4 regions of the Microbulbifer sp. ARAS458-1 genome follow, and region 1 is predicted to be linked to each of the others. Evidence: predicted binding sites of a transcription regulator. Region 1 holds the regulator's gene; each other region holds the start of a gene.
What was found. The regulator PhoB, encoded in region 1, activates phosphate uptake and scavenging genes when phosphate is short. The targets are predictions, from matches to a motif close to TGTCATAAANNTGTAACA.
Positions count from the first base shown of each region.

Region 1 (4,270 bases):
CCATCAATGACTTCGCCGACCGCGAGATCGACGGCCACGTAAAGCGCACCAGCCAGCGTCCCCTGGCCACTGGCGCCGCCACCCCAAAAGGCGCACTGATGCTGTTCGCCGGCCTGATGCTGCTGGCATTTCTGCTGGTGCTCACCACCAACAAACTGACCATTTTGCTGTCACTGCCGGCGCTGGTGCTGGCCTTCTGCTATCCCTTCGCCAAACGCTACACCCATTTGCCACAGGTGGTACTGGGTGCGGCGTTCAGTATGGGAATCCCTATGGCATTTGCCGCGGTCACCAACGCGGTGCCGGCGGTAGCCTGGGTGCTGTTTACCGCAAACCTGCTTTGGACCGTGGCCTACGATACCTTTTATGCCATGGTTGACCGGGACGACGATCTGAAGATCGGGGTGAAATCCACAGCCATCCTGTTCGGCGATATGGACCGGGCGATGACCGGCTGCCTGCAGGGCATGGTGATTCTGGCCTTACTGATGCTGGGAGGGCGCGCGGAGCTCGGTACGCTGTATTACTGCGGGGTTGCGGCGGCGGGCGGGCTATTTTGCTATCAGCAGTGGCTGATTCGCGATCGGCAACGGGAACCCTGCTTCAAGGCATTTCTCAATAACAACTGGGTCGGAATGGCAATTTTCCTGGGTATTTTTTCTCATTATCTGTGGAATTAGGCGCAAGCGGCCACCCGCAAACCGGGCTTCCCGTACGGCTGTCATATTTTTGTCACTAAAGTGACGTTAAATGGCCACTCTAGAATAGTCAGTTAAATGACAATCACTTCAGTTAGGGTATGGCAGGCAGATGCACAGCAAGACGATCCTCATAGTCGACGACGAAGCCCCGGTGCGGGATATGTTACGGGTAGCTCTGGAAATGGCGGATTACCGTTGTCTTGAGGCGGAAAATGCCCAGGCGGCCCACGCGCTGGTAATCGATGAAAAGCCGGATCTGATTCTGTTGGACTGGATGCTGCCGGATGTTTCCGGTGTTGAGCTGGCCCGCCGCCTGAAGCGGGATGAACTGACTTCTTCGCTGCCGATCATCATGCTTACCGCTAAGGGTGAGGAAGACCACAAGATCAAGGGTCTGGAGACCGGTGCGGACGATTACATTACCAAGCCGTTTTCACCCCGCGAGCTGGTAGCGCGCCTGAAGGCGGTGTTGCGCCGCGCGGGCCCGAGCACGCCGGAGGAGCCGCTGACCGCGGGTGGCCTGGTGCTGGATCCGATCAGCCACCGGGTGACGATCAATGGCAATCCGGTGGATATGGGCCCGACCGAGTTCCGCCTGCTGACGTTTTTCCTGAGTCATCAGGAGCGCGCTTACACCCGTACCCAGTTGCTGGACCATGTTTGGGGGGGCAACGTGTATGTTGAGGAGCGCACCGTGGATGTTCACATCCGTCGCCTGCGCAAAGCCCTGACCGTCGATGGCCACGAGCGCTACATCCAGACCGTGCGCGGCACCGGCTACCGCTTTTCTGTACAGACCGCGGAAAGGGTGTAACCTACACCCAAGAATTGTAGAGGGCTCCGTAGCGGGTCCTGTGGCGGTCGAGCCCCGGGTATAAGTTTTTGAAAAAATTGTCGGGAGCAATTTTCAGCAGCTTTAGCTGCCCGTAGGGCTGAGCACAGGGATGTGCTCAGCTAAACCGCTGTGAATACTTCCCTGTACGCTGCGTCGGCGACATCCCTGTCGCCGACGCTTTCAAAAACGCTTACCCGGCACTCGACCTTCGCTTAGAACCTCGGTAGTTTTTCCAGTTACCGGGTTTACCTACCTGAAACAAGATGGCCAAACCATCATGCTCGATCGCAGTATTGGCGAGTTTTCCCGCTTTATCATTATCGCCCTCGGCACCACCATTCTCGGTTTTGCCAGCGGCCACTGGTGGCTGGCGCTGTGCGCTGGTCTTGCCGCCTATGTTTTCTGGTTGCTGTGGCAACAAAATCAATTTGATCGCTGGCTCGCCAACGGCCGCCGCGGCCCGGCGCCGACGAATTTTGGCGTGTGGGGGGATATCACCGACGATTTCTACCGCATGCAGCGCCGTCACCGCAAAGAGAAGCAGAAGCTGCACGCGATGCTGCGGCGGGTTCAGGACAGCACCAGTGCATTGCGCGAGGGTATTGTGGCGCTGGAGGACGATGGCAATCTGGCGTGGTGGAATCCGGCCGCCGGGCAAATGTTGCGTTTACAGACGGACGATGCAGGCCAGCCACTGGTCAATTTTGTGCGCGACCCGCGTTTTGTCGAGCATATGTACGAGCGTATGGGTGGCGGCAAGCGGGCGAATCAGCAGCCGATCACGCTGCCGGCACCGGGGGATGATTCACGGATTCTACAAGTGGAGGTGACGCGCTTCGGCCAGGATGAGGCGCTGGTGATTGTGCGGGATATTACCCGGCTGCATAACCTGGAGCAGATGCGGCGGGATTTCGTGGCGAATGTTTCCCATGAGCTGCGCACGCCGCTGACGGTGATCGCCGGTTACCTGGAGACGCTGCAGATGAGTGGCCAGGCGCCGCGCAATTGGGACAGACCCCTGGGGCAGATGAGTGAGCAGACGGTGCGTATGACCAGTCTGGTCAACGATCTGCTGCTGCTGGCGCGGCTGGAGACATCCGAACGCGACAGTGGGCGCGACCAGGTTTCGGTGCGCGAGCTGATGGAGCGGGTGGCTGGCGAGGCCCGCTCACTGAGTGGCGAGCGCCACGTGATTTCCGTAGCCTGCGATGAGGATTGCACGATTACCGGCGACGCCGGCGAGCTGCACAGTGCTTTCGCCAACCTGGCGTTCAACGCGGTGAAGTACAGCCCGGATGGCGGGCCGATTGAGCTGCGCTGGCGCACTGATGCCAGCGGCGGGCATTTTTCGGTGAAGGACTCCGGTATCGGTATAGACCCGATGCATATTCCGCGCCTGACGGAACGCTTCTACCGGGTGGACGCCGGTCGCTCCCGCGAGAGTGGCGGCACCGGTCTGGGTCTGGCAATCGTGAAGCACGTGTTGCTGCGCCACAGCGCAAATATGAGTGTCACCAGTGTACCCGGCCGCGGCAGTACTTTTACTCTGAACTTCCCCACCCAGAAGCTGACCCAGGTCAGTTCTGAGGCGAGTTAATAAAGTAATCAAACAGAAAGGGGCCAGCAGGCCCCTTTTTTATTTTTGCCTGTTTATCAGCAGCGGAGTCTTACAGCTCCATACCAAACTGCAGCGCCGCACCCAGGGTGTCCCCTGAGGATTTGATCGCCGACAGATGGAAGTGCAACACATCGAATGGGCTGAATCCGATACCTGCGGTCAGTGCGCCATCGTAAGTGTCCTTGAGGTCGTGGCGGTAACCCACCCGCAGCTGCACCCAGTCGAACAGGTCCGCTTCCGCGCCCAGGCGCAGTACTTGCACTTCACCGGCACCATCAAACAGCTCTACGGCATTCAGATCAGCATCCGCCAGCAAAGTGAACACCTCACCGGTGTAGCCAACACCCGCAGTCAGCTGCGGATCCAGTTGGATCTCCACACCACCCTGCACGGTGTCGTATTCCTGAGCAATGGCATTTCGCAGGGAGACACCGCCCTGCAGCTGGCCGAAATTGATCGTAGCGCCCAGATCCAGGTTGAAATTGGTGTGTTCCAGGGTGTAGTCATCGACCTCGAAATCGTCGCTGTCGAAGTTGGCGATGGTTTCGATGTATTCGATGGACTCCACGCGCTGGTACTTGGGCGTTACGCCGAGGGACACCTGATAGTCCTTGAAGGTAAAGTTGCGTGCGGCGGCGAAACCGATCTCCTGCATCGAGTAACCGAAGGCTCCGGCCGCGGTTTCCAGATCATCCTCGTCGAATAGTTGTTCGCCAAAGTTTTCCAGCAGTGCAATATCCGCATCCGCCAGCTGCACATCGGTGGCAATAAACGCGGACTGGCGAACAAACAGCAGGCCAGAGGCAACACTGTTGGGAATGGCAACGGTCAGTTGCGCGCCAGCATCGGCGGTGAGACGGCCTTCGTCGAGCAACTGCAGCTGCTCGAGGATGTAGTCGGCGTCGTCCTGGTTGGCGGTGAAGCCATCCAGCTCATCGATAAAATCGGTAAGATCTTCGCTGGTATCGATAAAGTCATTCTGATCATTGGCGATCAGTCCGAAGTCAAAGGTCAGTGCAAAATCATCACTTTCGCCGAAATTCGTCGCGGTTGCGGGATTGATCAGCGCACTGTAGGTGTAGTCGCCCCCGGCAACTCCGGCACCGGCCATGGCGC
Region 1 covers NZ_CP155838.1:747,812-752,081, reverse strand. The annotation lists gene ubiA (4-hydroxybenzoate octaprenyltransferase) at 1-680, shown strand, start outside; gene phoB (phosphate regulon transcriptional regulator PhoB) at 811-1,515, shown strand; gene phoR (phosphate regulon sensor histidine kinase PhoR) at 1,814-3,133, shown strand; gene traF (conjugal transfer protein TraF) at 3,204-4,270, opposite strand, start outside.

Region 2 (4,270 bases), 920 kb from region 1:
CCAGCAGCAGGGTGTAGTGCAGATCGAGCAGCCAGTTGGTGAGGTCGTCGGTCAGGCCGGTGGGGCCGCGCAGCGGCTCGCCGGTGTACTGGTCCATCAGCGCAAAGGTCCACTCGTCGGTACCGTACTGCATGGTGTAGACCACATCCGCACGGTCCCGATCCTGGAACAGCGCCCAGCCGGTGACCTCATAATCCGGGAAGTTCTTGTGCATGGACGCTTCCAGCGCATCCAGGCTCAGGCGCTCGCGCCCGGCGGCATCCACCCGCACCAGGTCTGGCGCGAGCATAGTGTCGATCTCGTGTTTGAACACCAGAATGCTACCGGTGATACAGATAACCAGCAGCGGGACAAAGGCGGCCAGTGCCATCCAGCTGTGCAGTTTGAACAGGGTTTTATTCATGATTCTTGGTGTTAGAGCTCTAAACGGGCGCTTGCGCACAATTTAAATAACAGCGAAGGACACACTGGGCTGACCAATATGTAGATATCAACCTGGACGGCAGTCTAGCCCTCCACCCAATCAAATACAACGCATTCTCATTTAGCTTCTCGCAATCGAAGCCTGCCGTAAAATATATGCTGGCCCAAAGACAAAAGGGCCGGACAAACTTCTGGTTTGCACGGCCCCTTGGCGGATCATCAGACCAGGCTGGAGGTGTCAGAAGCTGTACTGGAAAGACACCTGGCCGTGACGGGGAGCCCCGTAAATGGCACCGTATGCGAGGCCTTCCACGTACTTCTCATCAAACAGGTTGTTGATATTGAGGCGCACCGTCGCCGCTTCGCTCACTTCATAGGATGCAAAAGCATCCGCACGGAAGAAGGCGTCCTGCTCGGCGTAGCTGCCGACAATGTCTGACTGCCAGCGACCGTTCACACCCACTCGCAGCTGCGGCACGGCATCCAGGCGAGTATCAAAACGTACCAGGGCGGTGGTGCGCGGTACCCACTCGTAGATGTCGTTGCCATCGGGGCCGGTCAGATCCAGATGGGTCAGCCCCACGGTGAGGTTGGTATTGTCGGTGACCTGCCCCACCGCTTCGATCTCGAAGCCTTCCGACTTGACGTCTTTGGGGGCGTACCAGGAAGTACCATCTATCTGGCCTGCGTAAGTCGCCAGGCCCTGCTGCTCTGCACTGAATACCGCGGCGGTGGTCAACAGGCGGTTGTCGAACCACTCGGCCTTAACACCCGCTTCCATATTCACACCTTTCATCGGGTCCAGATAGACACGGTTGATATCGGTCTGGTCCTGATTCTGGAAAATATCGGAGTAGGAAACGTAGCCGAGAATATTGTCGGTGAAATCGTAGGTCAGCCCCATATACGGGCTGGTCTCTTCGGTATCCGGGTAGTAGGTCTGGGACACACCACCGCCGTAGATAGAGCTACCTTCCCGCGCCAGCTTGATGGAGTTCACGCCCACGATCGCGTTGAGCGCGTCGGTGATGCTCAGGCGCGCGGCGGCGTACAGTCGGGTCAGCTCCTGTTCACCGGCGGACGCGGGAGACATATCTCCCCAGTCGGGTTCCGGGTAGTCTTTGCCACCGTGTGGAATTGGCAGCGGCAGATAGAAAAATTCATCGGAAAATGCCGCCGATGCGGAAGCGGTTTCGCGCATGGAGTGGCTGAGGCCGGTGATCAGCGTGTGCTCCTGACCGAAGGCAGTGAAGGCACCGGAGAGGTTCACGTCCAGCAGATCATTGGTGCTGTCAGTAGCACCGCGATACGGCCAGCCGAGGGGACCAGTCCCATCTTCATTAATGTAACTGCCCCAGGCGTACAGGAGTTTGGACTGGGTTTCGTTCTCATGGCGGTTGTAGGTGAACTTGGCTTCCCAGCCCTCGGGCAGCTGGTGGGTATATTCAACAAATGCGGTTCTGGATTCGGTATCCCAGTAAGCCCATTCCGCCGCGGTGGACGTGGAGGTATCGAAGTCCGCCATGCTGCCGTCGGGGTAGAACAGGATCAACGATCCCCACATGGGAGAATCCTGCTTGTCATCGCGGATGGTCAGGCCCGCGGTCAGTACACCGTTGGTGCCAATCTGGCCGTCAACCACACCGTATACAGACAGCTTCTCATCGTGCTGGTCGCGGATATGGGAATCTTTGTCCTCGTAGGCAACAACCACACGACCGGCCCAGCTGCCATCTTCGGTCAGCACCTGGTTGTAATCTGCTGCGGCACGTTTGTAGCCGTAGGAGCCACCACGGAAATCGACGATGCCACCGGTTTCATTGGTAGGGCGCTTGCGCACATAGTTGATAGTGCCGGAGGCGTTGCCCACACCGGTCAGCAGGCCATTGGCGCCGCGAATCAGCTCGATTTTTTCAAACAGGAAGGTATCCAGCTGTCCCACAACGGTGCCAAAGTCATTGGTCATCCCGAGACCATCCACCTGTGTCAGCTGGATCTCGAAACCGCGGGAGTTGTAGGTGGCGCGGTTGGTCTCGTACTGATCGACGTTTACCCCGGTGCTCAGCTCCAGCGCATCGTTGGCGCCGGTGACACCAAAGTCTTCCATCGTGCGCTGATCGACGATACTGATGGACTGGGGGGTGTCCTTGATGGCCAGCGCGAGGCCAGTGGCACCACGACTGACACGCTTTTCACGCACACCAACAACGGTCATTTCTTCGATCGACGTTGCCGCTTCGCCTTCCTCGGCCGCAATGGCGCTATTGGCCGCAGCCAGTGCAACAGCCAGCAGAGAGCCGGCGAAAATACGTTGATTTGATTGCATTATTGAGTCCCCAGGAACTACCCCTTGAATTTGGAACGCGAGTCTAAAGAACCACAACACGTAATGCAATAGATTCTCATTTAGATTTTTCTGCAAAAGTTCATTCAATAGGTCGAACGGCCGGTGTCATTGAATTGCCATCCGGCCGGTTTACTCTGCCGCCCTTTGGCTGAGGGAATAAGGGGATCACGTGGCAGCTGATCGCAAAAGCCTGCGCTGGGTTCTGCTGCACGGCGTTGCCGCTATCGCGGTACTGTGCAGCCTGTTCACCGGCTTGCGCATTGCGAGCCTCGCGCGCCCGGAAGTCGCCCGCTTTGAAGAGCTGTTGCCTCAGGGAGAAGTAGTGGGACTGCACTTCCTCAGTGCCCTCGCGATCACTCTCGCTGCCGCGCTCTATGTCGGCCACCGTCTGCTCACCGCTTTTCGCGACGGCGCAACCCTGAGTTACCGGTTGCGCTCCCTCAGTGCCTGGCGCTGGCCAGGCTGGCATCGGGCTATTATCCGCGCTGGCTACCCCGTCTTGCTGCTGTCGCTGGCCAGTGGCTGGCTGCTATTTATAGGCACACAGTGGCATCTCCGCGACTGGCACTATCTGGGTGCCCTGGCGATGCTCTGCTACCTGGCACTGCACGCGGGGCTCTACCTGGCCCGCTGGGGGCGACATTCGCTGCTGCGTATCTGTCTCCCCCAGGGCGGGCAGCGCTCACACACTCGCCTGCTTGCGGGCGCAGGGACTCTCGCCCTCACACTGTTACTGTTTACCACCGGCTGGATTGCTACCGTCGACCAGAGCCAGCTGCCATTGCCTGTCACGCAGATACCATTGACTGACCCGCAACACCCTCCCATCGAAATCGACGGCCGCGCGAATGAACCCCAGTGGCAACGGGCCGCGCCCATTACCGTTTACACCGACGGCGGCGCCAACTTTGACGATGGCGCCACCGAGATCACGCTGCGTGCCCTGACCAACGGTGAAGAATTTTTTCTGTCGGCGCGCTGGCGAGATGCCACCCGCAGCCTAGTGCATTTGCCGTTATTGAAAACAGCAAATGGTTGGGAAGTGCAGCAACAGGGTTTTCACCATTTCGATGAAACCCGCCATTACGAAGACAAATTTGCAGTGCTGCTTTCTTCCAACTGCAGCTTTGGCGCCGCCGGCACCGCGCATCTGGGTCGCAAGCCACTATCCGATCGCCCCGCCAACTGGCACGGCAAAGGCTACCACTACAGCAGCGACGGGCAGCTGCACGACCTGTGGCACTGGAAAGCGGTGCGCACCAACGATATGTATCTCGCCGACGATAACTTTATCGGCCCGCCAGACCAGATGCGCCCAGGAGAGCGCCGCTACACCGCCGGTTACCAGCAGGACGGGAAAGAATCCGGCGCCTATGTGATGAACTGGCAGTGGTACAAACCCACCACCATCGTTCCCAAACGCCTGCCCGCAGATCCGATGCAACTGGCAGCGCTGCAAAACGATGACAGAGAAAACCTCAGAGAAAAGGCCGAATGGGT
Region 2 covers NZ_CP155838.1:3,842,018-3,846,287, forward strand. The annotation lists gene AAFH99_RS16010 (PepSY domain-containing protein) at 1-403, opposite strand, end outside; gene AAFH99_RS16015 (TonB-dependent siderophore receptor) at 662-2,749, opposite strand; gene AAFH99_RS16020 (ethylbenzene dehydrogenase-related protein) at 2,940-4,270, shown strand, end outside.
Region 2: AAFH99_RS16020 (ethylbenzene dehydrogenase-related protein) is a predicted target of PhoB. The motif match lies at 2,874-2,891, and genes of this name have one in related genera.

Region 3 (4,270 bases), 620 kb from region 1:
GGTCAACTGGGCCCAGTCCGGATGGCCTATATCCGTGGCTTCCAGCCCCAGTAATGCCATCACCGCCGGATTGACGTGGATGATGTGGGGCTGCTGAAGCGGGGCCGGCGGCGTGGGGGTTCCGAATTCCGGGCCGAGGTCAGCGTAGTGCTGGTGCAGGTGCAATCTGCTCAGCGGGGTGCCAGTCGTCACGGGGAACTCAGGGCCAGTTTGATGTTTTTGCTATCCCAGCAGTCGACTTCCATGTACAACAGGTCTTCTATCGCGGGAAACTGATATAGCCACTCGGCTGGTGCCTGCAGCCGGTAGCCGGGCCCGTCCGCAGACAGGTGAAGGCCATCAATGGCCCGGTCCACGTGATCCCGGTGTACGATACAGGCAAGCCGCAGACACAGCAGTAGATCGTTGTTGGGGTGAAACCCGTAATGTTCCTGTACGGATTTTATGTCGCCGCGCTGGTTGCGCACCAGATAGGCGAGATTTTCCTGCTCGCATCTGCTGAAGCCCGCCATGTCCGCGTGCTCAATCATGTAGGCACCCAGTTTGCGGAAGCTACTGTGGGACAGCGACAGTCCGATCTCGTGCAGATCTGCGGCCCACTGCAGCAGGCGACGCTGGCTGAGTAATGCGTGTGGGTTGAGCTGGCCAAAAAATTGCAACGCGGTATGGGCAACGCGCCTTGCCTGCTCACGGTCGATTTCACCGCGTTCTATCAGATTGGCGATGGTATCCGCGCGGCGGTCACCGCCGGATGCGCGGCCCGCGAGATCGTGCACTATTCCCTCGCGAATGGCGTAGGGTGAGACGTGCATTTCCTGGATATTCAGCTCGCGAAAAATGCCGTGCAGGATGGCGAGGCCGGCGGCAAACACCGGGCGGCGCTCCGGGTCGAGATGAGGCAGCTCGATCGCGTCAACGGTCTTGAACCGGGCGACCTTGTCTGCGAGCGCATCGATATCCTCGCGCAGGATGGGCAGTAACTCGCCATCGTTGAGTACCCGGGCGACCGACTTGACCGTACCCGATGCACCCATCACCAGCGCGTCGTCCGCCATATGTTGCAATTCCTGCAGTTCAGCCTGGGCGGCGCGCCTGGCGCGGACAAAGTTGTTGTGTTTTCCGTTATCGATTTTGCCGCTGTCGAAAAAGCGCCGGTTAAAGGCCACACAGCCCATACCGATACTCTGGAGCTGACGCGGGGCTTCCATTCCGCGCACCAGTTCAGTGGAGCCGCCGCCAATATCCACCACGCAGCGCAGTCGTGTCGGCCCTTCTGCGGCAGCCATAACGCCGGAATAAATCAGGCGCGCTTCCTCGATACCGGAGATGATCTCGATGGGTGCGCCAAGGATCGCCTCCGCGGACTCGAGAAAACCGTCGGCGCGCGTGCTGGCAGCGCGCAGGGTGTTGGTTCCCACTACACGGACATTATCCAGTGGCAGGTCCTGAATAACTGGCGCAAAGCGACGCAGGGCTTCCAGAGCCCGCTCCGCCACCAACGGGTCAAGATTGCGCTCGGCATCCAGGCCCTCCGCCAGGCGGACCATGGAACGATCGGTGTGCAGACGCACCATGCGCTGATCGCGAAACTCTGCCAGCAGCAGGTGGAAGCTGTTGGAGCCTAGGTCCAGGGCCGCGTAGCGTTCGTGGGGACCATCGTGAGACGTGGCGGTTGTGGGCTCTGTTGTCATGGTTTTCGTTGTCAAATCGCTGTAACAAAAATGTAGCAAAATGTGCGGTACTGAACTATGGCTTCAATGGAAGTTCACTCACTTGAAACCGAATAAATACACGCTGCCGGTAGGCTTGGATGCCGCTGCACGCAGCAGCGCTGATACATCCTCCACCGAAACAGCAGTAGAGAGTATGGCAAACGACATTCCGATCTATCCCAAAGAACTCAGCTGGCTGTCTTTCAACGCCCGGGTACTGCAGGAGGTGGAGGACGAGAGTGTACCGATGATTGAGCGGGTACGCTTTCTGGGCATCTTCTCCAACAATCTGGATGAATTCTACCGGGTTCGCGTAGCGGATGTGCGCCGCCTGGCCACATTTACCAAGGGCAGTCGGAAGAAAGAGGATTTTTCGGAGCTGCTCGGCAATATCAACGAGAAAGTGTTACGCCTGCAGGCGCGCTTCGGTAATGCCTATACCAAGGTTTTGAAGGATCTGGGCAAGCACAATATTCATCTGATCAATGAGCGCCAGCTTACCGACGGACAGCGGGAGTATGTGGAGGAATATTTCCATCGGGAAGTGCTGCCGGAGCTCGAGCCCTTCTTTATCGATGATCGCGATACCATGCCACTGCTGAATGAAGCGAGTATTTACTTCGGTATTTATCTGGAGCTCGAGGATGGCAGCCTGCGATTTGCCGCTCTGGAAATTCCTACCGACATCCTGCCTCGTTTTATTGCCATCCCCCATCGGGAAAAAAAGCACGAAAAAGTCTATATCGTGCTCGACAATGTGATTCGCGCCTGTCTGGTGGATGTATTTCGCTATGTGCTGCCCATCGACAGGGCGGCCGCGTTCACCTTTAAAATCAGTCGCGATGCAGAGCTGGAGCTCGGCGAGCATGTTACACAGAATATTGTTGACCGGGTGGCAAAGTCACTCAAGAAGCGTAAACAGGCAGAGCCGGTACGTCTGGTGTACGACTCCACTATGCCGGAAGCGCTGCTGCAGTTGATCAAGAAAAAGCTCAAGATGGGGCGCTACGACAGCTATACCCCCGGAGGACGCTACCATAATTCCAAGGATTTTATGAGCTTCCCCGCGGACAGCCGACAGCACACCTACCGCGCCATCAAGCCGTTGCCCACCTTGCCGGACAGCGCCAATATCTTTGATTGGCTCGATGAAAAGGACCGGCTTTGCTACTACCCGTACCACGATTTTAGGGTGATCACGAAGCTGCTGGCCTCTGCTGCCATTGACCCCAAGGTGCGGGAAATCCGTATCAACCTGTATCGGGTAGCAAAAAACTCCCGGGTGGTGGCGGCGCTGGTCAATGCGGTACGGAACCAGAAACAGGTTACCGCTGTGGTGGAGTTACAGGCGCGCTTTGACGAGCAGGCAAATATTCACTGGTCCAATGAGCTGAGCGATGCCGGCGTAGAGGTGATCTACGGCGTGCCAGGATTGAAGGTGCACTGCAAGCTGATATCCATCGTGCGTGAAGAGAGTGGACGCGACCGTTATTACAGCCATTTCGGCACCGGAAATTTTAACGAGAGCACCGCACGCTTTTATTGTGACTTCAGCCTGCTTACCAGCGACACCAGGCTCGGACAGGATGCCTACCGGGTATTCGACTTTATCAAGCAGCCCCACCTGCAGCCGGATTACAACCACATCTGGAGCTCGCCCCATAGTAATCGGCCCAACATCCTGGCGGCCATCGACAGAGAAATCGCGGCAGCTGCGGCGGGGCAGCCTGCGGAAGTGTTCATCAAGTGCAACAACCTGGTGGACCGTGAAGTCATCGAATATCTGTACCGGGCAAGTGTCGCTGGGGTGCGGGTGCGGATCATTGTGCGCAGCATGTGCGCGCTGCAGTGTCAGGAGAAGGGGCTGTCCGACAATATCAAGGTAATCAGTCTTGTGGATAAGTTTCTCGAGCACGCGCGCGTGTACGCCTTCCACAACGGAGGTGATCAGCAGGTGTACCTTTCTTCGGCGGATCTGATGACGCGCAACCTCGACCACCGGGTAGAGGTGACTTTCCCGCTGTTGGCGCAGGAGCATCGCGATACAGTAATGGACATTCTGGAATTGCAATGGCAGGACAACCAGAAAGCGCGCATACTGGATGCGGAGCAGACCAACAGCCGTATCGCCAATCGCAAGAGCAAACGCAACGTGCGGTCACAGGATGCGATTTACCGGTATCTTAAAAAACGCGAGGTTTAACCCTCTGGGAGGCCGGGCGCTCAATTTTTGCTGAAGCCGACCAGTTTCCCGTTATCAAAGGAAAAGCGATAGCGTTCACCCACTTTAAGGTGCGCCTTGCACCGGGATTCGATGGTGATACGAGGAAACTGGGGGGTGACAACCCATGTGGAAAAGTCGCCTTCGGGACCGCGGCCAATCAGCCAGTAGTGGTCGCCGTGGGCGCAGTTACCTTTCGCCATACAGTTATCGTACCCCCACACGAAGGCGCGCACGTCGTACTTGGCGGGAATATTTGCGGCGGGCCGAAAGGGGTCCCTGGTGTCGCCGGTGATTTCGTAGAGATCGCCAAAGGTGACCACTTCGTAACCCTTGG
Region 3 covers NZ_CP155838.1:1,371,295-1,375,564, forward strand. The annotation lists gene AAFH99_RS05465 (YdiU family protein) at 1-192, opposite strand, end outside; gene AAFH99_RS05470 (Ppx/GppA family phosphatase) at 189-1,691, opposite strand; gene ppk1 (polyphosphate kinase 1) at 1,867-3,915, shown strand; gene AAFH99_RS05480 (hypothetical protein) at 3,936-4,270, opposite strand, start outside.
Region 3: ppk1 (polyphosphate kinase 1) is a predicted target of PhoB. The motif match lies at 1,701-1,718, and genes of this name have one in related genera.

Region 4 (4,270 bases), 640 kb from region 1:
GTTCGGTGCCCGGTGCGATCGGCTACGTGCAGTACGCCTATGCGGAAAATTCCAAACTCCCTATGGCATTGCTGGAAAATCGCGCTGGCAATATGGTCGCGCCTGGGCCGGCGAGCTTCCAGTCCGCACTGGTCAGTTTCGAAGGGCGGCTTACCAGGCAGAACATTGCCGACCCCGAAGGGGTAAACGGGTATCCGATCATCAGCTTCTCCTGGCTGATTATGCGCAAATCCTACCGCAACCCGGATGTGTACCCGGTAATGAGTGCGATGGTTCACTACGGCCTGGGTGAGGGCCAGGAAGTCGTGGAGGAGATGGGCTACATCCCCTTCCCGGAAAGTGGCCGCAGGAAACTTCTCGAGTATTTCGATTCCCGCGGCGCCAGCGGGCCGCTACCCCAGCCGCAATAATGCACCACAGCGGTCGCTGCCCGTGAGCTGACTGCGCATGGACGGTCAGCTGCCGACGCTGCCCCCGTCGTTGCGGCGGATCGCAAGCACCGATGGACGCGGCGGCAGTTTGGGATCGTTGTCCGGCCAGCGGTGCAGGGGGTTGTCGAAGGTGGAATTGTCCGCATCCGCTGGGTGTTGTACCGCGACGAACAGGGTTTTTCCGTCTGGAGTGAATTCGGGGCCGCAGATTTCACCGCCTACCGGGCAACCGAAAAAGTGCTTCGGCGCTGCGCGCAGCTCACCTTCCGTTGCCATGGCCCAGAGGCCATCGTGAAAACCGAAATCTTCGCAGCCGTCTGTCGCGATCCACATGTTTCCCCGTTGATCAAAGGCGACATTGTCCGGGTTGGCAAACCAGCCATGGGCGGAGATATTGCCCGCTTGCTGTTGACCATAGGCGCCGCGTTCTGCCGGGTGTTCCGCATTGGGGTTACCGCCCAGTAGAAAGGTGTTCCACTGAAAGGTATCACTGGCGTGGTCGCGCAACCCGCTGCGCCCGGGCGGCACGATTTCCAGCACGTGGCCGGCGGTATTGCGCGCGCGCGGGTTGGCCGGATTTTCATCTCCGGGCTTACGCTTTTTGTTTTTGGTGAGCATGACATAGGTGCAGTCATTCACCGGGTTGGTTTCGACATCTTCCGGGCGGTCCATGGGGGTGGCCCCCATCAGCCTGGCAGCGCGGCGGCAGTCGATCAGTACATCCGCCTGATTGCGGAAGCCATTCTCCGGGGTGAGTGGGCCCTGCCCAAAAACCAGCGGCAGCCAGGTACCGACGCCACCTTCCTTGAACTGGCCAGCGTACAGCGTGCCGTCGGTCAGCAGTTTACGGTTGTGGGTGTTTTCCCCAGGGCGGTAAACATCGCTGGAGACGAAGCGGTACACAAACTGGTGTTCGTCGTCATCGCCGCCGTAAGCCACGATGGGCTCGCCGGGCTTGCTTACCACGGTAAAGCCTTCGTGTTCAAAACGACCGAGACCGGTCAGCTTGCGGGGCTTGGACTCCGGATCATAGGGGTCGTATTCCACCATCCAGCCGAAGCGATTGGGCTCGTTGGGTTCCATTGTGATATCAAAGCGGCGATCGTAGTCACCCCAATTGCGGTTACCTTCCTCGATACCGAACCCGTGGTGATTACGCGCTTCTACCTCATCCGCCACATTGTCGGGGTCGCCCTGAAAGGCGCCGCCAAAGCCTTCTTCGGCAATCAGCACCGTCCCCCAGGGTGTTTTTCCGCCAGCGCAGTTACCCACAGTGCCGTACACCTGAGTGCCGCTGGGGTCTTCACTGGTTTGCAGGCGCTTATCGCCGGCGGCGGCACCGACGATATCCATCGCAGTGGTCAGGGTAATGCGTCGGTTGTAGGGGCTGCCCAGTACCGGCTGCCAGCCCTGCGCGGTCAGCTCGATCTCGACCACGCTGTGTCCACAGGCCTGTTGTTCGATGGCGATGTGCGCATCACTGGTGCCTCGGACCGAACTGTCTTCCGTATAGCCAGCAAACATCAGGTGCGGCTGGGTGTACTCGTGGTTGACACACAGCAGGCCGCGCTCGCTGTTGCTGCTCAGGCTGTGCTTGTCGCCTTCGCCGGGTGCGGCGTCCGCGGCCAGAGGCATAAACGCGATGAAATCATTGTTGTATCCGAAACGGCGCGACTGTTCTCTCGCGTCGAGCTTGTCCGGGGTGAAAGCTTCTGCAAACGCGTCCAATGGATCGCCCCAGCGCAGCAGCAGATCGGCGCTGTAGCCCTCCGGCAGGTGATGTTTGAAATCCAGTGCGTGAGGGATCTCTTTGAAACTGAGGTTTTCACTGCCTCGGTTATTGGTTTCTGTGCCGCAACCGGGAAGCAGAGATGCGCCGGTGGTGGCCGCGGTGGCGGCGCCAAGGGCCTTGAACAGGGTGCGACGCGTCAGGCTGGCGGGCTGCTCCTTGGAAATGACTTCTTCTTTGTGGCTTGTCATAAATTATTCACCATTCAGTTCTCTTCCCCGGCAGGCCCGGGTAATCGGTCAGAAGCGTCTGCCGTACCTGCATTATCGGAGATGGTTCGCGATTTCGAAGGCAAGGTTACAGGCGCTATATGACAAATTTAAAAAAACGGTAACGCAAATTTCACATGCCAAGTCTAGCCTGCGCGCACAAATCAACAGGCCGGACCTGGCAATGCACGTCATGACACCGGTCGACCACTGCTTCTTGTACAAAAAATCCAATTCCTTAATGGGGACGGGGAACTATGACTAAGCCTGTATTTAATTTGAAGATGGTGGCGCCTCTTGCCGCGGCTATCATCAGCGTCAACGCCGCTGCCCAGAGCGCAGCTAATGAATCTGTAGCCATGAGCGCAAGCTCCGGTGTCGAGGAGATTGTGGTAACCGGCACAAACGTGTACCGCGATCGTACCGACGATATCAACCCGACACTGTCTTTCGATCTGGATTTCTTTCAGCGCTTTGAGCCGCTGACGGTTGGTGAGATGCTCAAGCGCACCCCGGGTGTTGCCTTCACTTCTGACGTTCTTGAGTACGACGCCGTACAGCTGCGTGGTATGAACGCCGAGTACACTGAAGTTCTGATCAATGGCCGTCCGATCCCCGGCCAGGGCGCTGACCGCACCTTCTTTGTTGACCGTATCCCGTCCGAGCTGGTTGAGCGTATCGAAATTATCCGCTCTCCGTCGGCGGACATGACTTCTCAGGGCGTCGCTGGCTCTCTGAACGTGATCTTGAAAGATGGCGCCAAGCTGGAAGGTATTACTACCCGCCTGGGCAGCACCTACTACGCCGACTCCGAAGACTTCCGCACCATTGGCTCCGCTGCCATCGCGCACGCCGGTGAGAGTTATGACTTCTGGCTGGGTGCGAATATCCAGGAACGCTTCAACCCAAAGCGTAAGACCGAAGCCTACTTCGATGAGGAAGCACTGGAAGGTTATGCCTTCGAAGAAGATACCCGTGACGGCAACGATAATTCTCTGAACGGTTCTCTCGGTCTCCAGCTGGATGACACCTCCGAGGTACGATTTAACGCCTACTACGTCTTCACCGACCGCACCGAAAACGAGCTGGTTACCGAATACGAAGGTGATGTGATCAGCCGTAGCGAGGGTGACCTGGTAGCGATCTCCACTCAGGAAGAGCAGATTGACCAGACCAGCTGGGGTATCGACGGTGTGTACGTTACCGCGTTGGGTTCCGGTGAGCTGGAGCTTTCTGCGGCTCTCTCCCAATTCAAGGAAGACACCGTCAACTTCGAAACTGAGGAAGAGTTTGACGACGGTGTTTCCGAAGGTGTGGAAGAGGGCGATGAGGTTCTGTTTATCGAGGACAAGAACTACTCCCTAGAAGGCAGCTATAAAATCGCGCTGGGTGCGACCGAGCTGAAGACCGGCCTTTCCTATGGCGCCAGCGAGCGTTCTGGTCTGCAGGCCGGTTTCTTCGACGTGGATGCGGACATCGAGGAAACTCGTGTCGCTCCATACGCCAAGCTGACCTTTGATATGGCAGAAAACCTCAGCCTGGAAGGCGGTCTGCGTTATGACATCTACGAGCGCGAAGTCTCTAACGAAGACGGCAGCGCAAAAAGCGACAGTAATGAACTACTGCCATCCATGAGCCTGCGTTGGGACATGGATGATGATAACCGTGTGACGGCCTCTGTTGCACGTACCCTGCGTCGCCCGGAGTTCGATCTGGTTTCTCCGTTTGAAGAAGACGAGACTCCGGACGATGAAGACGTAACCATCGGTAATCCGGATCTGGCCTCTGAGCTGGCCTGGGGCTTCGACCTCGGCTTCGAGCACCGCCTGCCCGGTCGTGGT
Region 4 covers NZ_CP155838.1:1,386,792-1,391,061, forward strand. The annotation lists gene pstS (phosphate ABC transporter substrate-binding protein PstS) at 1-410, shown strand, start outside; gene AAFH99_RS05535 (PhoX family protein) at 456-2,411, opposite strand; gene AAFH99_RS05540 (TonB-dependent receptor plug domain-containing protein) at 2,687-4,270, shown strand, end outside.
Region 4: AAFH99_RS05535 (PhoX family protein) is a predicted target of PhoB. The motif match lies at 2,530-2,547, and genes of this name have one in related genera.